3 regions of the Siminovitchia jepli genome follow, and region 2 is predicted to be linked to each of the others. Evidence: riboswitches for the same ligand, from Rfam matches in the RefSeq annotation. Region 2 holds a riboswitch; each other region holds the start of a gene.
The links. Region 2 has a riboswitch for cobalamin ahead of AB1L08_RS14615 (ribonucleoside-diphosphate reductase subunit alpha). Riboswitches for the same ligand answer to the same signal wherever they lie in the genome.
Positions count from the first base shown of each region.

Region 1: linked by a shared signal. The riboswitch ahead of AB1L08_RS08600 (ABC transporter substrate-binding protein) and the one ahead of AB1L08_RS14615 (ribonucleoside-diphosphate reductase subunit alpha) in region 2 are both predicted to bind cobalamin.
Region 3: linked by a shared signal. The riboswitch ahead of AB1L08_RS07360 (substrate-binding domain-containing protein) and the one ahead of AB1L08_RS14615 (ribonucleoside-diphosphate reductase subunit alpha) in region 2 are both predicted to bind cobalamin.

Region 1 covers NZ_JBFEGN010000016.1:40,803-46,057, forward strand. The annotation lists gene AB1L08_RS08595 (adenosylcobinamide amidohydrolase) at 1-1,030, opposite strand, end outside; gene AB1L08_RS08600 (ABC transporter substrate-binding protein) at 1,118-2,083, opposite strand; cobalamin riboswitch at 2,211-2,391, opposite strand; gene AB1L08_RS08605 (histidine phosphatase family protein) at 2,428-3,057, opposite strand; gene AB1L08_RS08610 (L,D-transpeptidase) at 3,141-3,476, opposite strand; gene AB1L08_RS08615 (hydantoinase/oxoprolinase N-terminal domain-containing protein) at 3,630-5,192, opposite strand; gene AB1L08_RS08620 (S-methyl thiohydantoin desulfurase family protein) at 5,192-5,255, opposite strand, start outside.
Region 2 covers NZ_JBFEGN010000047.1:20,561-25,815, reverse strand. The annotation lists gene AB1L08_RS14630 (YIEGIA family protein) at 1-716, shown strand, start outside; gene AB1L08_RS14625 (capping complex subunit for YIEGIA) at 728-925, shown strand; gene AB1L08_RS14620 (undecaprenyl-diphosphate phosphatase) at 975-1,790, opposite strand; cobalamin riboswitch at 2,492-2,675, shown strand; gene AB1L08_RS14615 (ribonucleoside-diphosphate reductase subunit alpha) at 2,809-5,088, shown strand; gene AB1L08_RS14610 (flavodoxin) at 5,073-5,255, shown strand, end outside.
Region 3 covers NZ_JBFEGN010000012.1:47,901-53,155, forward strand. The annotation lists gene argS (arginine--tRNA ligase) at 1-623, shown strand, start outside; gene cls (cardiolipin synthase) at 921-2,123, opposite strand; cobalamin riboswitch at 2,250-2,447, shown strand; gene AB1L08_RS07360 (substrate-binding domain-containing protein) at 2,569-2,781, shown strand; gene AB1L08_RS07365 (FecCD family ABC transporter permease) at 2,796-3,857, shown strand; gene AB1L08_RS07370 (heterodisulfide reductase-related iron-sulfur binding cluster) at 4,019-5,255, shown strand, end outside.

The DNA.
Region 1 (5,255 bases), on a different contig from region 2:
TCATCATCCCAACCGTTTCATTTGGGTCAAAACCATGCTCTTTTAAGTAATGGATCATCTCTTCCTTAAAGTTATCGCATTGATAGTGCTTATCCACATGCCGGTTGACAAAGGACCGGTGCCAGCCTACACCCGAGCCGGTGACACCCGACGACATCGTCCGCAGCGGGACCGGGGACTGAAACGTGATTTTCTCACTCGATACTTCCAGCATGCTTTCCCGAAGAAATAACGGAATCCGTCCATTTGGACATTTATCCGGAACGAGCATCATCTGCGGCTTCGGCACTTTTGGATGAGGATATTTCTCAATATTGGTTTTGTAAATAAGCCGGACTCGTCCTTCTTTTAACACTTCATCAGGGGAGTCGCATATTTGCTTCTCCCCTTCATGCAACAGCAGGAGGCGGTCACAGTACAGCCCGGCCAAATTCAAATCGTGGAACACGGAAACGACTGTGAGTCCTTCTTCCAGCGTCCACTTTTTCAATAAATCGAGCAGCTCTTTTTGATATGCCAAATCCAAGTGGTTCGTCGGCTCATCCAAAAGAAGAATTTTCGGTTTTTGCGCCAAAGCCTGTGCCAAAAATACGCGCTGTCTTTCCCCGCCCGAGAGTTCCTCCAACGGCGTATCGCCATAATGAAGAACCCCTGTCTGCTCCATCACTTCTCCAACAATCTGTTCATCTTCTTCAGCAAAAGTGTGAAACAAGTTTTTTTGATGGGCATACCTCCCTAAAGAAACGGTTTCTTTCACGGTATAGTTAAAAGCCAAATCTGACATTTGCGGCAGGACAGCCGTCAATCTGGCAAATTCCTTCGATGAAAAAGACGAAATGGGGCGGCCGTCGAGCATGATTTCGCCCGATTGAAGCGGCATCGTGTTGCTCATCATTTTGAGGAGCGTCGTTTTGCCGCTTCCGTTCGGACCGATAATGCCGAAAAATTCCCCTTTTTGTACTTGAAAAGAAACATCTTTGACGACAGGCTTCTTCCAATAGCCTCCGGAAGCTTGAATGACTTCAATCATGGGAATCTCTTCTTTCATGCTTAGTATAAGGCTGCTATGCATTTGCACGAATGGAAAGGGCGAGGGGGTTCCTGCCCTTTCCGTCAACTACTTAAAAACATCCGGATAAACCGCTTTGGCCAGTGCTTCCACTCCATCCGGCAAACGGGGTCCGGGACGGTTGATGAGGTCAGAGTCGACAGCAAAAACCTGCTTTTCCTTCATGGCTGTCATATCTCCCCAGCCGTCACGTTTTAATACTTGATCAACCGGGTTGTCCACAAAATCACCATATGTCGCAATAATGACATCCGGATTCATCTTGATGACAGCTTCTTCGTTGACCTGCTGCCAACCGTCGATTTCTTTAGAAGCATTTTCTGCGTGGATGACGGATAAAAGCGCATCCATGAACGTATTGTTTCCTGCTGTGTAAATTTCCGGTTCCGGAGATATTTCAATAAAAACCTTTTTCTTGTCTTCGTCTTTTATCCCCTGTACCTTGGTTTCAATATCCGCAATTTTTCTCTTCATTTCCTCAATGACTTTTTCCGCTTCATCCACTGCACCAGTTGCTGTGCCGATCATTTCGATGGATTTATAGACATCATCCAGATTCTCTGCGCTGTTCACAACCAGAACAGGAATGCCCGCATCTTTTAATTGCTGCAAGGCTTTTTGATCGTTGGACGGATCGGCAAGCACAAGCTGCGGTTCCAAGGAAAGGATTTTTTCAATGTTCAACTCAAGGCCGCCGATTTTTTCCTTCTGGGCAGCTTCTTCAGGATAATTGTCATGGTCGGACACCCCGACAATTTTATCACCCAACCCAAGGGCAAACGCAATTTCTGTGTTGCTCGGAAGTACGGAAACGATCCGCTCGGGCTTCTCTTCAATCGTGAATTCTTCCCCGTTGCCATCGGTCAATGTGGCCGGAAAAGCCGATTTTTCCGATTGTGCAGTTTTTTGGTCTGCCGGTTGATCCGTTTTTTCATTTTCGGCAGCCTGGTTGCACCCGGCCATAAGGCCGAAAACCATGAAAATGGATAAAAATAAAACGTGTAATTTTTTCACCTTTTTTCCCCCTTACATTCCTTTGTAAAACAAAAAAACATCTCTTCGTGAGAGATGTGCAGATGATGATAGATCGTTCCATGCAAGAGAACGAATTCTACCGATACACCTCCCTATCCTCGTAGGTTATGGCGCGAAGAATCAGGCAGGTCTCCTGGCTCATGGTCATCGTGATCGCTGTTCCTTCCCATGCATGATACACAGTGGATAAACAGCACACTCCCATTCACAGTGGCGGGACCGCGTTGGATTTTCACCAACTTCCCTATTAAGTCTTTTTGTCAGACACCTTATTCTATCCATATAAAATTGTTGGCCTCATCTTTAGTATACATGATCTCCTCTCAATGTACAGATGAATCTTTCTTTGAAAGGTGGCTCAAATCCCCTTCTGAAAGGATTTCTATCTGGCCGTTGACCACTTTTAAGGCTGTAACGCTTGTTCCCTCGATATAGGGAGTTTGCCAAAGCTGATCCATATCAAGATCACGGAAAATTAACTGTACCATTTTCACGACAACCCCGTGGGTGATAATGCAAACATGGCCGGATTGATAGGCGGCGAGCAGCTCCCTGATCAAAACTTCGACTCTATCTTTTACATCGTAAAAGTTTTCTCCGGACGTATGAGCATATTGGCCCGGTTGATGCCAGTAATGATGATATTGCTCGGGGTAAAGCTCCTTGATTTCTTCCATCGTCCTTCCTTCCAGATCCCCGAGATCCATCTCCATGAGCCGCTCATCAACAATATAGGAAGAAAAGCTTTCTCCACGGATGAGCTCGAGCGTCTTTAAGGCCCGCTTGCTCGGACTCGCATAAACCGCTTGCCAATTCATATTTTTGAATCTTTCTCCAAGCAGCTTGGCATCTTCTATCCCTTTTTCCGTCAAACCGGAATCTTGGCGGCCCTGAATTCTGCCCGCTACATTCCACTCCGTTTGCGCATGTCTCACAAAATATAAATATAGCATAAGTACCCTCTTTCAAATGACAATGAACTCTCTTTTCTTAAGAATAGCCTACTCATCCATAAAAGAAAAGAAGGTTTCTGCCCCTATTTATGAATCAACACCCGGGTTCCGATCGGGATTCTGCGGGAAAGGTCCAGGACGTCATGGTTATGCATGCGAATACATCCACGGGAAACGTTTTTTCCAATGGAGGAGGGGTTATTCGTCCCGTGAATCCCGTAGTGGGGTTTTGACAACCCGATCCACATCGCACCGTACGGTCCGCCCGGATTCCGTTGCTTGTTGATGACCGCAAAATTTCCGTATGGCGTCGGGGTTAACATTTTGCCGACAGCAATCGGATACGTCTTGATCAGCTTGTTCCCGTCAAAAAGTTTGAGCTGGTGTTTCGTTGTTGAAACATCAATCCATTTAGCCATTTCAAATCCCCCAAAGTGATTTTGGAATATCGTATGTAGGGCATAAGAAAAAAGCCCCCTGAAAATGACGAGAGCCTTCATTTATCTGCTTCCAACAATGAATGAAGCCTGCAGGAAACAATTTCCGGCAGGCTCCTCTTATTAAAATCAATATTACTTCGCCAAATCCCCGGCTGCCTTTACCCTGACACGCGTAGCATTTCCCGGCAGGTAGGCAAGCGGAACATCTTCAATATCGACGATTTCGCAACGATCGGGATCAGCCCCTGCCTCGATGGCTTCGTCGATCGCCATTTGTTTGGCGAGCTCCAGTGTTTTTTCCCGGCCAAGCTCATCCAGGGAAAATACCCTTTCGACCTGCCCGCTTACTTGGGCAATCGCCGAACCGATCGCATTGGCGACTCCATGGTTTGTAGGACGGATGACTTCCGACGCTCCTTCTAATGCTTCCGGTACAAGGATGCTGCCGCCGCCAACCAGGATGACCGGCACCGGATCAGCACTTGTTTTCATGCGGTCGATTGCCAATTCCACCATGGAAGTCATTTCTTCATAAACGGCCTCCAATAACGCACGATCCAAATGGCGGACTTTTTCCGGATCACCGATCTCCGCTTTTCCGAGCGCCACAACAACGTCTGTCGTTGTCAGTGTATCACCGCCGAAAACGAGCGCTTTTTCCGTTAAACGGTAGCCGACACTGTCCGGGCCGATCGTAAACTCTCCGTTTCCTTTGATCCGGACAATCGTTCCGCCGCCCAATCCGACAGAAACAAGGTCAGGCATCCGGAAGTTTGTCCGAGCTCCGCCAATTTCAACAGCCAGGGAGGATTCCCTTGGAAAAGAACCGACCAGGACGCCGACGTCCGTTGTCGTTCCGCCGACATCCACTACGATCGCATTGTCGTGCCCGGACAAATACGAAGCCCCCCGCAGGCTGTTCGTCGGTCCACAGGCAACCGTTAAAATCGGGTATTTTAACGCATAATCAACAGACATGAGCGTTCCGTCGTTTTGCCCCAAAAAGATGCGGGCATCGTGGATGCCTTCTTCTTTTAACGCATTGACAAAGCCGTTGATCGTCGTTTTGGCGACATTTACGACCGAAGCGTTTAAAATCGTGGCATTTTCCCGTTCAAGCAGGCCGACACTGCCAATTTCACATGATAACGAAACTGGCAAATCTTCGCCCATCACTTCTCTCATGATTTCGGCAGCGCGTTCTTCGTGATCGCGCGATACCGGCGAAAACACGGAAGTGATGGCAACGGAATCAACATGGCCTTTCACTTCTTCCGCGATTCTGTACAGTGCTTTTTCATCGAGCGGCATGATTTCCCGTCCGTCAAATTCGTGGCCGCCCTGTACAATGTATACATGTTTCCCCAATGTTTCCCGCAAGTCATCAGGCACGCCAATGAGCGGCTTTACCGCAAGCGTTGCCGGAGCACCGAGGCGAATGATCGCGATGGCATTCAATCTTTTCCTTTCCACAATGGCATTTGTCGCATGGGTGGTCCCCAGCATGGCATACTTGATGGCGTCAAGCGGAACATTGGAAGCATTTATCACTTCCCGCATCCCTTTATAAATCCCGGAGCTGACATCTTCTGTTGTCGGCGTTTTCGTTTCTGCTATCACATTAAAATCTTCATCCAAAATAACCGCATCCGTATTCGTACCGCCGACATCAATGCCAATTCGATAAATGCTCATTATTTCCCAGCTCCTTCCGTCATTAGCTGCTCAACAGGGACATAATCGACATCATAACCGAAA
Region 2 (5,255 bases):
CCTCCGTTCTTGAATCCAATTGGACGGCAGTTACTTTTTTAGGACTGGCAGCAACCCAGTTTCGCGAGGTCCGCAAAATGGAGAGAGAAACACTTACTAATATTGATGCGAGTGAATTGGTCAAACGGGGGACACCCTTTATTGAGGGGATGGCTCAAGCATTTGAAAGCCGAAACTACCTCGTCATGTTTACAGGTCTTGTGACAACACTTTTTGCTGTATTCTCGTTTTGGGCAGGCATTTTGAGCGGATTTGTCATGCTGATTATTGTCAAAAAAAATATGACCGGAAAAACGCTGGCAGCCATTGCTACTGTTTCTGAGGGGGAAATCCGGTTTGAAGGACCGCAGCTTTTTGTCAAAGATATACACATAAAGAATGTGGGGCTTGAAGCCAGCCGGCAGCTCATTATGGAGAGAGGCGTCGGGGCCATTATTACGCCTAAAAATGAAAATAGTGCCGTAACGATTTCAAACCTTGGACAAAGGCAGGCGATGATTCACCATGTAGCAAATATCCTCGGTGCATACCTTGATACGGGAGAACCTGATATTATCCCGCTGTCCAAACGGGATATGAATGATGGAAGGGTTGCACTTTTCATGATGCCGCAAGAAAAAGATTTTGAACAAATTAAAACTGTGCTGGAGCATGTTCCTGTTTTGGATAGTGCGATTAGGCTCCCGAGTGAAGGAGACAAGGGAAAAAACAGGTAGGGGTGGCTTGAGTGGATAAATCAGACAAAAAGGCAAATATTGCCGCAATTGTTACACAAAATCAAAACCTTATCCTTGGCGGCGGTGTTCCGGTCTTCATTGTTCATAATAGGGAGGAACTGCAAAAACTGAGCAGCAGCTTGGAAAAAATACTCGATTCCTCAGCGCATGAGATTAACCAACAGACCATCATCATCGTTTCCAGATAATTACATAAAAACGATCAGGCTTCGGCAAGTATCCTGCAAGCCTGTAAAATCAAGCAAATAAAAGAACGAGCGTCCCAACGATAAAACAATAGATACTAAAATAAATTAAATTCCCTTTTTCCATAATATTTATAAACCATTTTAAAGCACAATAGGAAGCTATTATGGAAACAACAAAAGCACTTAAATACGGAATGAACAATGTTGCAAGATCGGGGTCGTTGGCCATATCGGAAATACTGAGTATGGTTCCGCCCAAGCTGACCGGAATGTAAAGCAAAAAAGAAAAACGAAGTGCTGTCTCCGGCCTCATACCCATGGCCATCGAACCGACAATCGTTGCTCCCGACCGGCTGATGCCTGGTATTAGAGCGACAGCCTGTGCAAAGCCGACCACAATCGCATCCTTCAGTGTCAAATCTCCATCCAATTTTCTTCCTCTTAAATTTCTGATTAAAAATAACGCTGCACCAGTTACAAACAAGGTAACTGCGGTAACACGAACCCCTTTCAGCGCCTCCGAAATCACGTCATTGAACAGGACGCCGATTACTCCCGCCGGGATAGTGGCGATGATTAAATAAATGATGAAGCGAAAATCATCCCTCGTCTCTTCATTTCGATGTATTATGTAGGAAAGACCGTTCGTTGCAAGACGAATAATATCGCGGCGATAAATGATTAAAACCGCAATTAAAGATCCGGCGTTTACAAGTAGTTCAAATGTTAATTTTTTAGTAGAAATTCCCAAAAAGTGCTGGGCAAGTACCAAATGTCCGCTCGATGAAACCGGTATGGGTTCGGTAATCCCCTGTATCAACCCCAGTATGATATATTTTATCGTTTCCATTATGTTAAATTCCATCTTGTTTCACCTTCCCCGAATTACTAGAATACCTTTTTTGGAGTTGCTTTTCAATCATGTTTGTCAAATAATCAAAAATGATCAGAAATCTCGGTAATAAACTAAACCATCCATGTCAAACACTATAGCGACAAGGGTTTTCAAAGTTAATCAATATTTGGGTATTTTCCCATTTTTTCTGGAAATTAGCAGGAATTTTTCTCCAAAAAAGAACCTCCTAAGTAATACGGAACAATAACTTAGGAGGTGAGAACAACTGTGAACAGACAGTGGCTCAGACAACTGATCAGTTGTACTTCTAAAATATAAAGGAAGCCAGACCATACCTGAACAAGGAAATATGACCAAAAGAAGGATCCGCAAGTGGCCGTGGCTGGAAGAATGAGAATGGAATGTGAATTTTATCCGGAGATCCCTCCGATATTTAGATATCGATTTAGGAGGGCAGTTTGGATGTGAAATATGAAAAAAGACGGGGAATGTCGAAAAATGCCATCCCCTGGCTCTTTATGAGGAATTTAAGATTGAAGTTTTTCGGAAAATAATAGCTTTTGTCGAAACGAGAAGTATAAACGCTTAATAATGAAAATCAGATCCGAGATTCCTGAAAAATGATATTTTTACTTGTCAATTGGTTTTGGCCATGTTATATTTTAGTAGGTACAATATTTAGATGTAAAAATTACACAAAACACAATATATAGTGACACAACAAAAAAGGTGCCCAAAAAGGGCTTAAAAGGGAATCCGGTGAAAAGCCGGAACTGTCCCCGCAACTGTAAATGCGTACGAACGGCAATACCACTGTTTGAGCGATTCGAACGGGAAGGTGACCCAGTAGGATGAAGCATGAGTCAGGAGACCTGCCTTTTTTGTCAGTAGTTTCAATTCTTCGGGGATTGAGAAGATGAAACGATAGTGGAAACCGTCATTTTTCATGCACTTTTTCTCCTATCGTTTGATCCGCTCTTTCCCTGGAGCGGATTTTTATTTTAATAAATGAAGAAAAGGTGAGAACATGACAACCATCATTGCTGAAAAAGAATCTCAAAAGATGCCTTTTGACCGTAACAGATTATCCCGTTTTATTGAAAGGGTCACTGGCATGAACTGTCCCGCATACATCGACAAGGTTGTCCGGGTGATAGAATCAAAAGATGAATTTCATAAAGAGAACATTACGGCCCTCCTTATCCAAACCGCTTTGGAAAATACGGACGAAGCCAACCCGGAATGGACATACACTGCAGCAAAAATATACCTCGAAAACTTGTACAAACAGGCAAGCATCAACCGCTCCTATGATAAAAAACAAAAATACGGTGATTTCTATGAATTAATCAAACAACTGACTGATTTGGGGATTTACTCAACCGGTTTACTAGAAAAATACAGTGAGGAAGAGATTCGGGAACTGGCACAAATCATTGACCCCGACCGTGACTTGTTGTTCGACTACATAGGCTTGCATACATTGGCAACACGTTACCTTGCAACAGACCATGAAAAAAATGTATACGAACTTCCGCAGGAACGCTGGCTGGTCATCTCGATGCATGTAATGCAAGACGAAGCAAAAGAAAAAAGGAAAGAATGGGTCAAGGAAAGCTATTGGGCTTTGTCCAACTTGTATATGACTGTCGCCACTCCTACCCTTGCCAATGCCGGACTTGCACATGGTCAGCTTTCGAGCTGTTTTATCGATACGGTGGAAGATTCACTGATCGGCATTTATAACAGCAACACAGACGTGGCCAGACTTTCCAAAGACGGAGGGGGAATTGGTGTCTATTTGGGCAAAGTAAGAAGCCGCGGAAGCTCCATAAAAGGCTTTAAACGAGCATCATCCGGGGTCCTTCCCTGGATTAAGCAGTTGAACAATACAGCGGTCAGCGTGGACCAGCTTGGCAGAAGAAAAGGCGCTGTTGCCGTCTATCTTGATGTGTGGCATGCAGATATTCTCTCTTTTCTCGACCTGAAACTGAACAACGGCGACGACCGCCAGCGGGCACATGATATTTTTACGGGCGTATGTATTCCCGACCTCTTTATGGAGCAAGTGGAACAGCGCGGTGACTGGTATTTGTTTGACCCCCATGAAGTGAGACAAATCATGGGCTATTCGTTGGAAGATTTTTATGATGAAAAAAAAGGCTCCGGCACCTTTAGAAAAAAATACGAAGAATGCATTCAAAACGAGGCGTTGTCCAAAACGCGGGTCCCGGCTATTCAAATCATGATCAGAATCATGAAATCCCAGCTTGAAACAGGAACGCCGTTCATGTTTTACAGGGATGAAGCCAACCGCATGAATCCGAATAAGCATGCAGGGATGATTTATTCAAGTAATTTATGTACAGAAATTATGCAAAATATGTCCCCTACAGTCCAGTTTGACGAAACAGTTGATGGGGACACGATCGTTACGTATAAAAAACCCGGAGATTTTGTCGTTTGCAACCTTTCGTCCATTAATCTGGCCAAGGCTGTTCAAAAAATAGATGGTCCGCACGACATATTGGATCGGCTGATTCCCATCCAAATCCGAATGCTGGACAACGTCATTGATTTAAACACGATCGACGTCAAACAGGCTGCCATCACCAATCAAAAATACCGCGCCGTCGGCTTGGGAACGTTTGGCTGGCACCATCTGTTGGCTGTAAGCGGGATTGAGTGGGAGTCAAAAGCAGCCGTGGAGCTTGCAGACCAATTATACGAAAAGATTTCCCGGCTGGCCATTCAGGCGAGCATCGAGCTGGCAAAAGAAAAAGGCCCCTACCCTCTTTTTGAAGGCAGTGATTGGGAAACAGGAGAATATTTTCGTAAACGGGGCTATCTCGCCGGCGACAGATCGGAAAAGTGGGCAAATATAGCAGCGGAAGCCCGAACCTTCGGGTTAAGAAACGGCTATTTGATGGCTGTTGCACCCAATTCGAGCACATCTGTTATTGCAGGCTCAACAGCCAGCATCGATCCCATATTCAAACCGTTTTACCATGAAGAAAAAAAGGATTACAAATTGCCTGTAGTGGCGCCTGATTTAACCCATCATACGTACAACATATACCGAAAATCGGCCTACATCGTGGACCAGCGGTGGTCCATTCAACAAAATGCCGCAAGGCAGCGCCATGTCGATCAGTCCATTTCCTTTAATTTATATGTCCCAAACAACATTAAAGCACAGGTAATGCTAGACCTTCATCTGCAAGCTTGGGATTCGGGACTGAAAACGACTTATTATGTTCGATCAACAGCAGCCGACATTGAGGAATGTGTATGGTGCGAGTCTTGATTTGCTATGCCAGCTATAGCGGAAACACAGAAGAAACCGCGAAGATGATTCAAACTCGTTTGGATATGGAAGGATTTGAAACAGAAATGTACCGGATCGGAAAAGCCCCGATCCCGGATCCCTCCATGTTTCATGCCGTGGTCCTAGGATCTTTCACATGGGGAAAG
Region 3 (5,255 bases), on a different contig from region 2:
TGAAAGCGGCAATTGAAGCATTGGGATTTGACCGCGACCGCCTGGAGGTGGAAATTATCCAGCTCGTTCATTTGTACCGGAACGGGGAAAGGGTGAAAATGAGCAAGCGGTCCGGTAAAGCCGTGACGATGAACGATTTGATTGAAGAAGTGGGCCTTGATGCTGTCCGTTATTTTTTTGCAATGAGAAGTGCGGATACGCACATGGATTTTGATCTCGATCTGGCTGTAGCGGAATCAAATGACAATCCGGTCTATTATGCCCAATATGCACATGCCCGGATATGCAGCATATTGCGTTCAGCCGAGGAGAAAGGATTCTCTGTTGAAAAAGACATCGATTTCTCCAGTTTGACGAGTGAAAAGGCTATGGAACTGCTGAAAAAACTCGGCGAATTTCCCCAAGAAGTGGCGGAAGCAGCAGCCAAGCGCATCCCGCACCGGATTACAAATTACATTTTTGATTTGGCTTCGGCTTTCCACAGCTACTATAATGCTGAAAAAGTATTGAATGAAGATCGGCCGAAAGAAACGAGAGCAAGGCTTGCATTGATAAAAGCCGTTCAAATTACATTGAAAAATGCTCTTACGCTTGTTGGAGTGTCGACGCCGGAGAAAATGTGAACCAAATGAGGAGCAGAAATGCTCCTTTTTTTTCTCGTAAGCAAAGAAAGCATCACTTGCCAAGGAAATTTTTCTTCAAAAGAAGCTTTTCTGTGCCTAGCTCGTCGGAGGCACTTTTGTCTAGTTGCAGACGGCAGAAGCTCGAGGTCGCTTTGGTCAATCCAGCGAAGTCAAAGAGCGACTTTGCTGGATTGCCCTCCAGCGCTTGTCGCCCCTAAGCGGCCGTCTTCCACATTTCAGCTCAGTCTGTACGTCGATGAGCAAGGCGTTTGCGCTTTACTTACTGCAGTACATGGCTTACAACAGCCCTTTTATCAAACCTCCAATACATTCTATTACACGGAAACGAAGGTTTACCGATTGAAGATCCCGATCATTTAATTTTTTCGATTGCATGATGTCTTCAGCGATTATTTTTTTAACGTGGGCAATAAACTCCCGGTCGTATATAAAGCAATTGATTTCATCATTGAGCAATAAGCTTCGATAGTCGAAATTGGCCGTACCGATGTCACAAACCTCATCATCAAACAAGAGAACTTTCGCATGGAAAAATCCTTTTTTGTATTGGTAAATAGTGCCTCCTTTGGCGAGTATTTTCCGCAGATAGGGAAAAGATGCTTCTTTGACGATGGGATGGTCGGACACTCTCGGTACGAGAATTGTCACTTTTACATTGTTTTTCAAAGCTCTTTCTAGTGAGTCAATCACTTTTTTCGGTGGAATGAAATAAGGGGTGCCAATAAAGATACTGCTTGCAGCCTTTTCAATATGACTGATGATTTCCTCCTCTGCACCAATCCCTTCAGTCGGGAAAAAGCGGTACGTAACGGGCCCTTCGGAAAGGGGAGGAAATAATGCCTGTTCATCGAAGTTTTCTTCTCCTGTTGCTCTTTTCCAATCCAGCAAAAAGACGTCCTGCAAATCGGCTGCTCCGGTTCCTTCAATGCGCAAGTGGTAATCCCGCCACGGGGAGAGACTTGAATCAAGATTAATATACTCTTTTCCAATATTGTAGCCCCCGACATAACCGATTTTTCCATCAATGACTGTTATTTTTCGGTGATTGCGGCGCTGCAGGGTAAAAAAGAAAAACGGAAAGCCCGGTTTGTTGCAATAATACACATCCATTCCGCTTTTTCTCGCCTTTTGGATGAGCTGTTTTGAAACCGTCCTGGACCCAAACCAGTCAAGCAACAAGCGGACTTTGACCCCTTTTTGTGCCTGATTCATCAATATGTTAAAAAAAAGATCGCCAAAAGGATCATTTTTTACAATATAAAATAAGATATGAATGCTGGATTGAGCCTTCAGGAGGTCAGCAAAATAATGGGAAAACAAGTCCTCCCCCCGGACAAGCAGCTGCATGTTCCCATTTCTGAAGGGGAAGTTTGGCCGTTTTCCTCTTTTTCGCGCAATGAATCGGCCAATGTAAAAGTCGGCCATGCATAAAACGAACAGAACGGTCATGATAATAGCAATCCATGCAAGCCACTTCAACAAGAATCCCCCTCATGTCTGTGTATATGTGTTGTATAGTATTCCCATTTCATAAAGGAAAAAGCTGTGAAACAAAAATTTTTCATGTATAATACTTGTATAACTTGATATGGTATGGCAATCGGTGGCTTTTTAACGAAATCCGGCGTCAGTTTCGGAACATTCCGTAAAAAAGGCTGAAAAGGGGAAGCTGGTGCAAATCCAACGCGGTCCCGCCACTGTAAATGTTGAGCACCTTGCAATAACCACTGTTCAATTCGGTACGGGAAGGGGCGGGAAGCGATGATCATGAGCCAGGAGATCTGCCGATTCATTTTCACCAATCAACCTGCGCGGATGGGGAGATGAAGACCGGATAAACAGGATGTTGCTTATCTGTCTTTTATGAACACCTCTGCATGGGGTGTTTTTTTACCATGTTATAACAGAAATGGGGATGGATTCGTTGAAAAGATTACCGAAACATGCCATGGAAGAGGAAGGCTGGCCAAAAATGAGTGAAGAGGCCATCATCGCCATGAAACTCGACGTAATCATACTCAATTACAATGATACAGTAGCGCGCAAAGGCTGGCAGGATATTACGGCGGTAAAAGAAAAGATGGTCATTGAAGTGAATGAACAATGGGACAAGCCGGCCAGGCCCGCGTTTAGCTGAAGGAGTAGAGGAGCTTGCGAAGGCTGTTTACCCGGATGTTTTCAAAGAATAGGCCGCTTTTTCCTTATATAACAGCTGCCGGGCTGCTGATTGCTGCAATGCTGGCCGGCATTTCAACGGGTTCCGTAAAGGTGCCCATCATGGATGTTGCCCGCATTATCGGCAGTGAAGCTTTCCGGCTGCCGATCGAAGTTCAGTCTGATCCGATGTATATGAATATTGTCATGAATATACGCTTGCCCCGTGTTGTGCTGGCGGGACTGGTGGGAGCATCTTTGGCCATTGCCGGAGCTGCTTTTCAAGGCCTGTTGCGCAATCCGCTGGCGGATCCTTATACGCTTGGTGTTTCATCGGGCGCTTCTGTCGGCGCGGTCGTTACGATTTTTTATCAATTATCCCTGCCGTTGGCGGGCATGTACACGTTGCCGCTCTTAAGTATTGCTTGCGCATTTATTACAATCATTTTGGTGCTTTTTTTTGCGCGAAGCATTGACAGAACGATGAAAGTGGAAACGATTATATTGACGGGGATCATTTTCAGCTCTTTCCTCGGTGCCGTCATCTCATTAATGATTGCTTTATCCGGAGAGGAGCTGCGCCAAATCATCGGCTGGCTTTTGGGAAGTGTTTCGATGAGGGGCTGGAGCTTCGTTCAAATTATGTTGCCGTTTTTACTGATCGGCAGCTGCATTCTGTTTTGGAACGCCCGTGAGCTGAATGCGATCGCTTTTGGCGAAGAGCGGGCCAAACAACTTGGCGTCAATGTAGGCTCAAGAAAAATTGCCGTCCTGGCTTCCAGTTCAGTTTTGACGGGTGCCGCTGTTGCAGTGTCGGGGACAATCGGTTTTGTCGGTCTGGTCATTCCGCATCTGGTGAGAATTTTATGGGGTCCGGATCATAAACATTTGCTCCCGCTTTCTGTTTTGGCGGGCGCCGCTTTCCTGATCCTGGCCGACCTTGTGGCAAGAATCATCATCGAGCCTGCAGAGCTTCCGATTGGGGTGATTACCGCGCTGATCGGTGCCCCGGTGTTCGCCGCCATTTTAATACGAAGGAGAATGGGGAAAAGAAGCTGAAAGCTGTCCGATTCGGGCGGCTTTTCTTAAAAAAAGAACGAATTTCCCGAAAATCGCAACCGCTTTCGTCTTGACTGAATGCTCATTCATTATATAATGGTAGTAATAACGTTCGAAACAATGCCGGTTTGAAAATAGATGAAAAGGGGGCGCAAACCAATATGGATGGATTGCTGCTGTTGAACTGGATAGCCTTTTTGCTCGTAACCGCTTACGGTATTTATTTGTTTGCCTATGTTGTAAGGACACGAATCCAGTTTATTAAACTGGGAAAAAAAGAAGAGTTTGATCGTGATGTCAAGGCCAGGCTCAAAAATATTTGGACGTACGTGTTTGGACAAAAAAAGCTTTTAAAAGATAAAAAAAGCGGCATGATTCATGTTATGTTTTTTTACGGATTCATTCTCGTGCAATTTGGGGCAATCGACTTTATTTGGAAAGGGCTCGTTCCGGGCTCCCATCTTCCGCTTGGCCCCCTTTATCCCGGATTTACATTTTTCCAGGAAATTGTCACGCTCGTCATTTTGGTGGCGGTTGTCTGGGCATTTTACCGCCGCTATATTGAAAAGCTTGTCCGTTTAAAACGCGGGTTTTATGCAGGACTTGTATTGCTTTTTATTGGCGGACTGATGCTTTCCGTCCTTCTGGGAAACGGCATGGCCCTCATTTGGCAAGGTGAAAGCCTTGGATGGACAGAACCCGTTGCGTCAGGCATTGCGGCTTTATTTGGATGGATGAGCCCGTTTTCGGCTGCAGTTGTTTTTTATGCGGCATGGTGGGTGCACTTGCTCATCTTACTGGCCTTTTTGGTATATGTTCCGCAGTCCAAGCATGCCCATTTAATTGCCGGTCCCGCAAATGTGTACCTGGAACCGCTTGACGGCGAAACCAGGCTGAAACCGATTGATTTTGAAGATGAGTCGGCTGAATCATTCGGTGTCGGAAAAATTGATGAATTTACAGATCTTCAACTGCTCGATCTATATGCCTGCGTGGAGTGCGGCCGCTGTACAAACATGTGTCCGGCAACAGGCACAGGGAAAATGCTGTCGCCGATGGACATCATGATTAAGCTGCGTGACCACTTAACGAATTATGGGGCAGCCGTTACAAGAAAGCAGCCTTGGGTGCCGGCATATGCATTTGCCAATACTTTTGGAAACAGAATTGCAAAGGCAGGCGCAGGTAAAGGCGCCGGGGAAGCGGCTGCTGCATTGGATTACGAGCCAAGCATGATTGGAGACATTATTACGGAAGAAGAGCTGTGGGCATGCACGACGTGCCGAAACTGTGAAGACCAGTGTCCGGTCATGAACAAGCATGTAAGCCACATTATCGATATGCGCCGCTATCTCGTTTTAACGGAGGGAAAAATGAATCCCGACGCGCAAAGGGCGA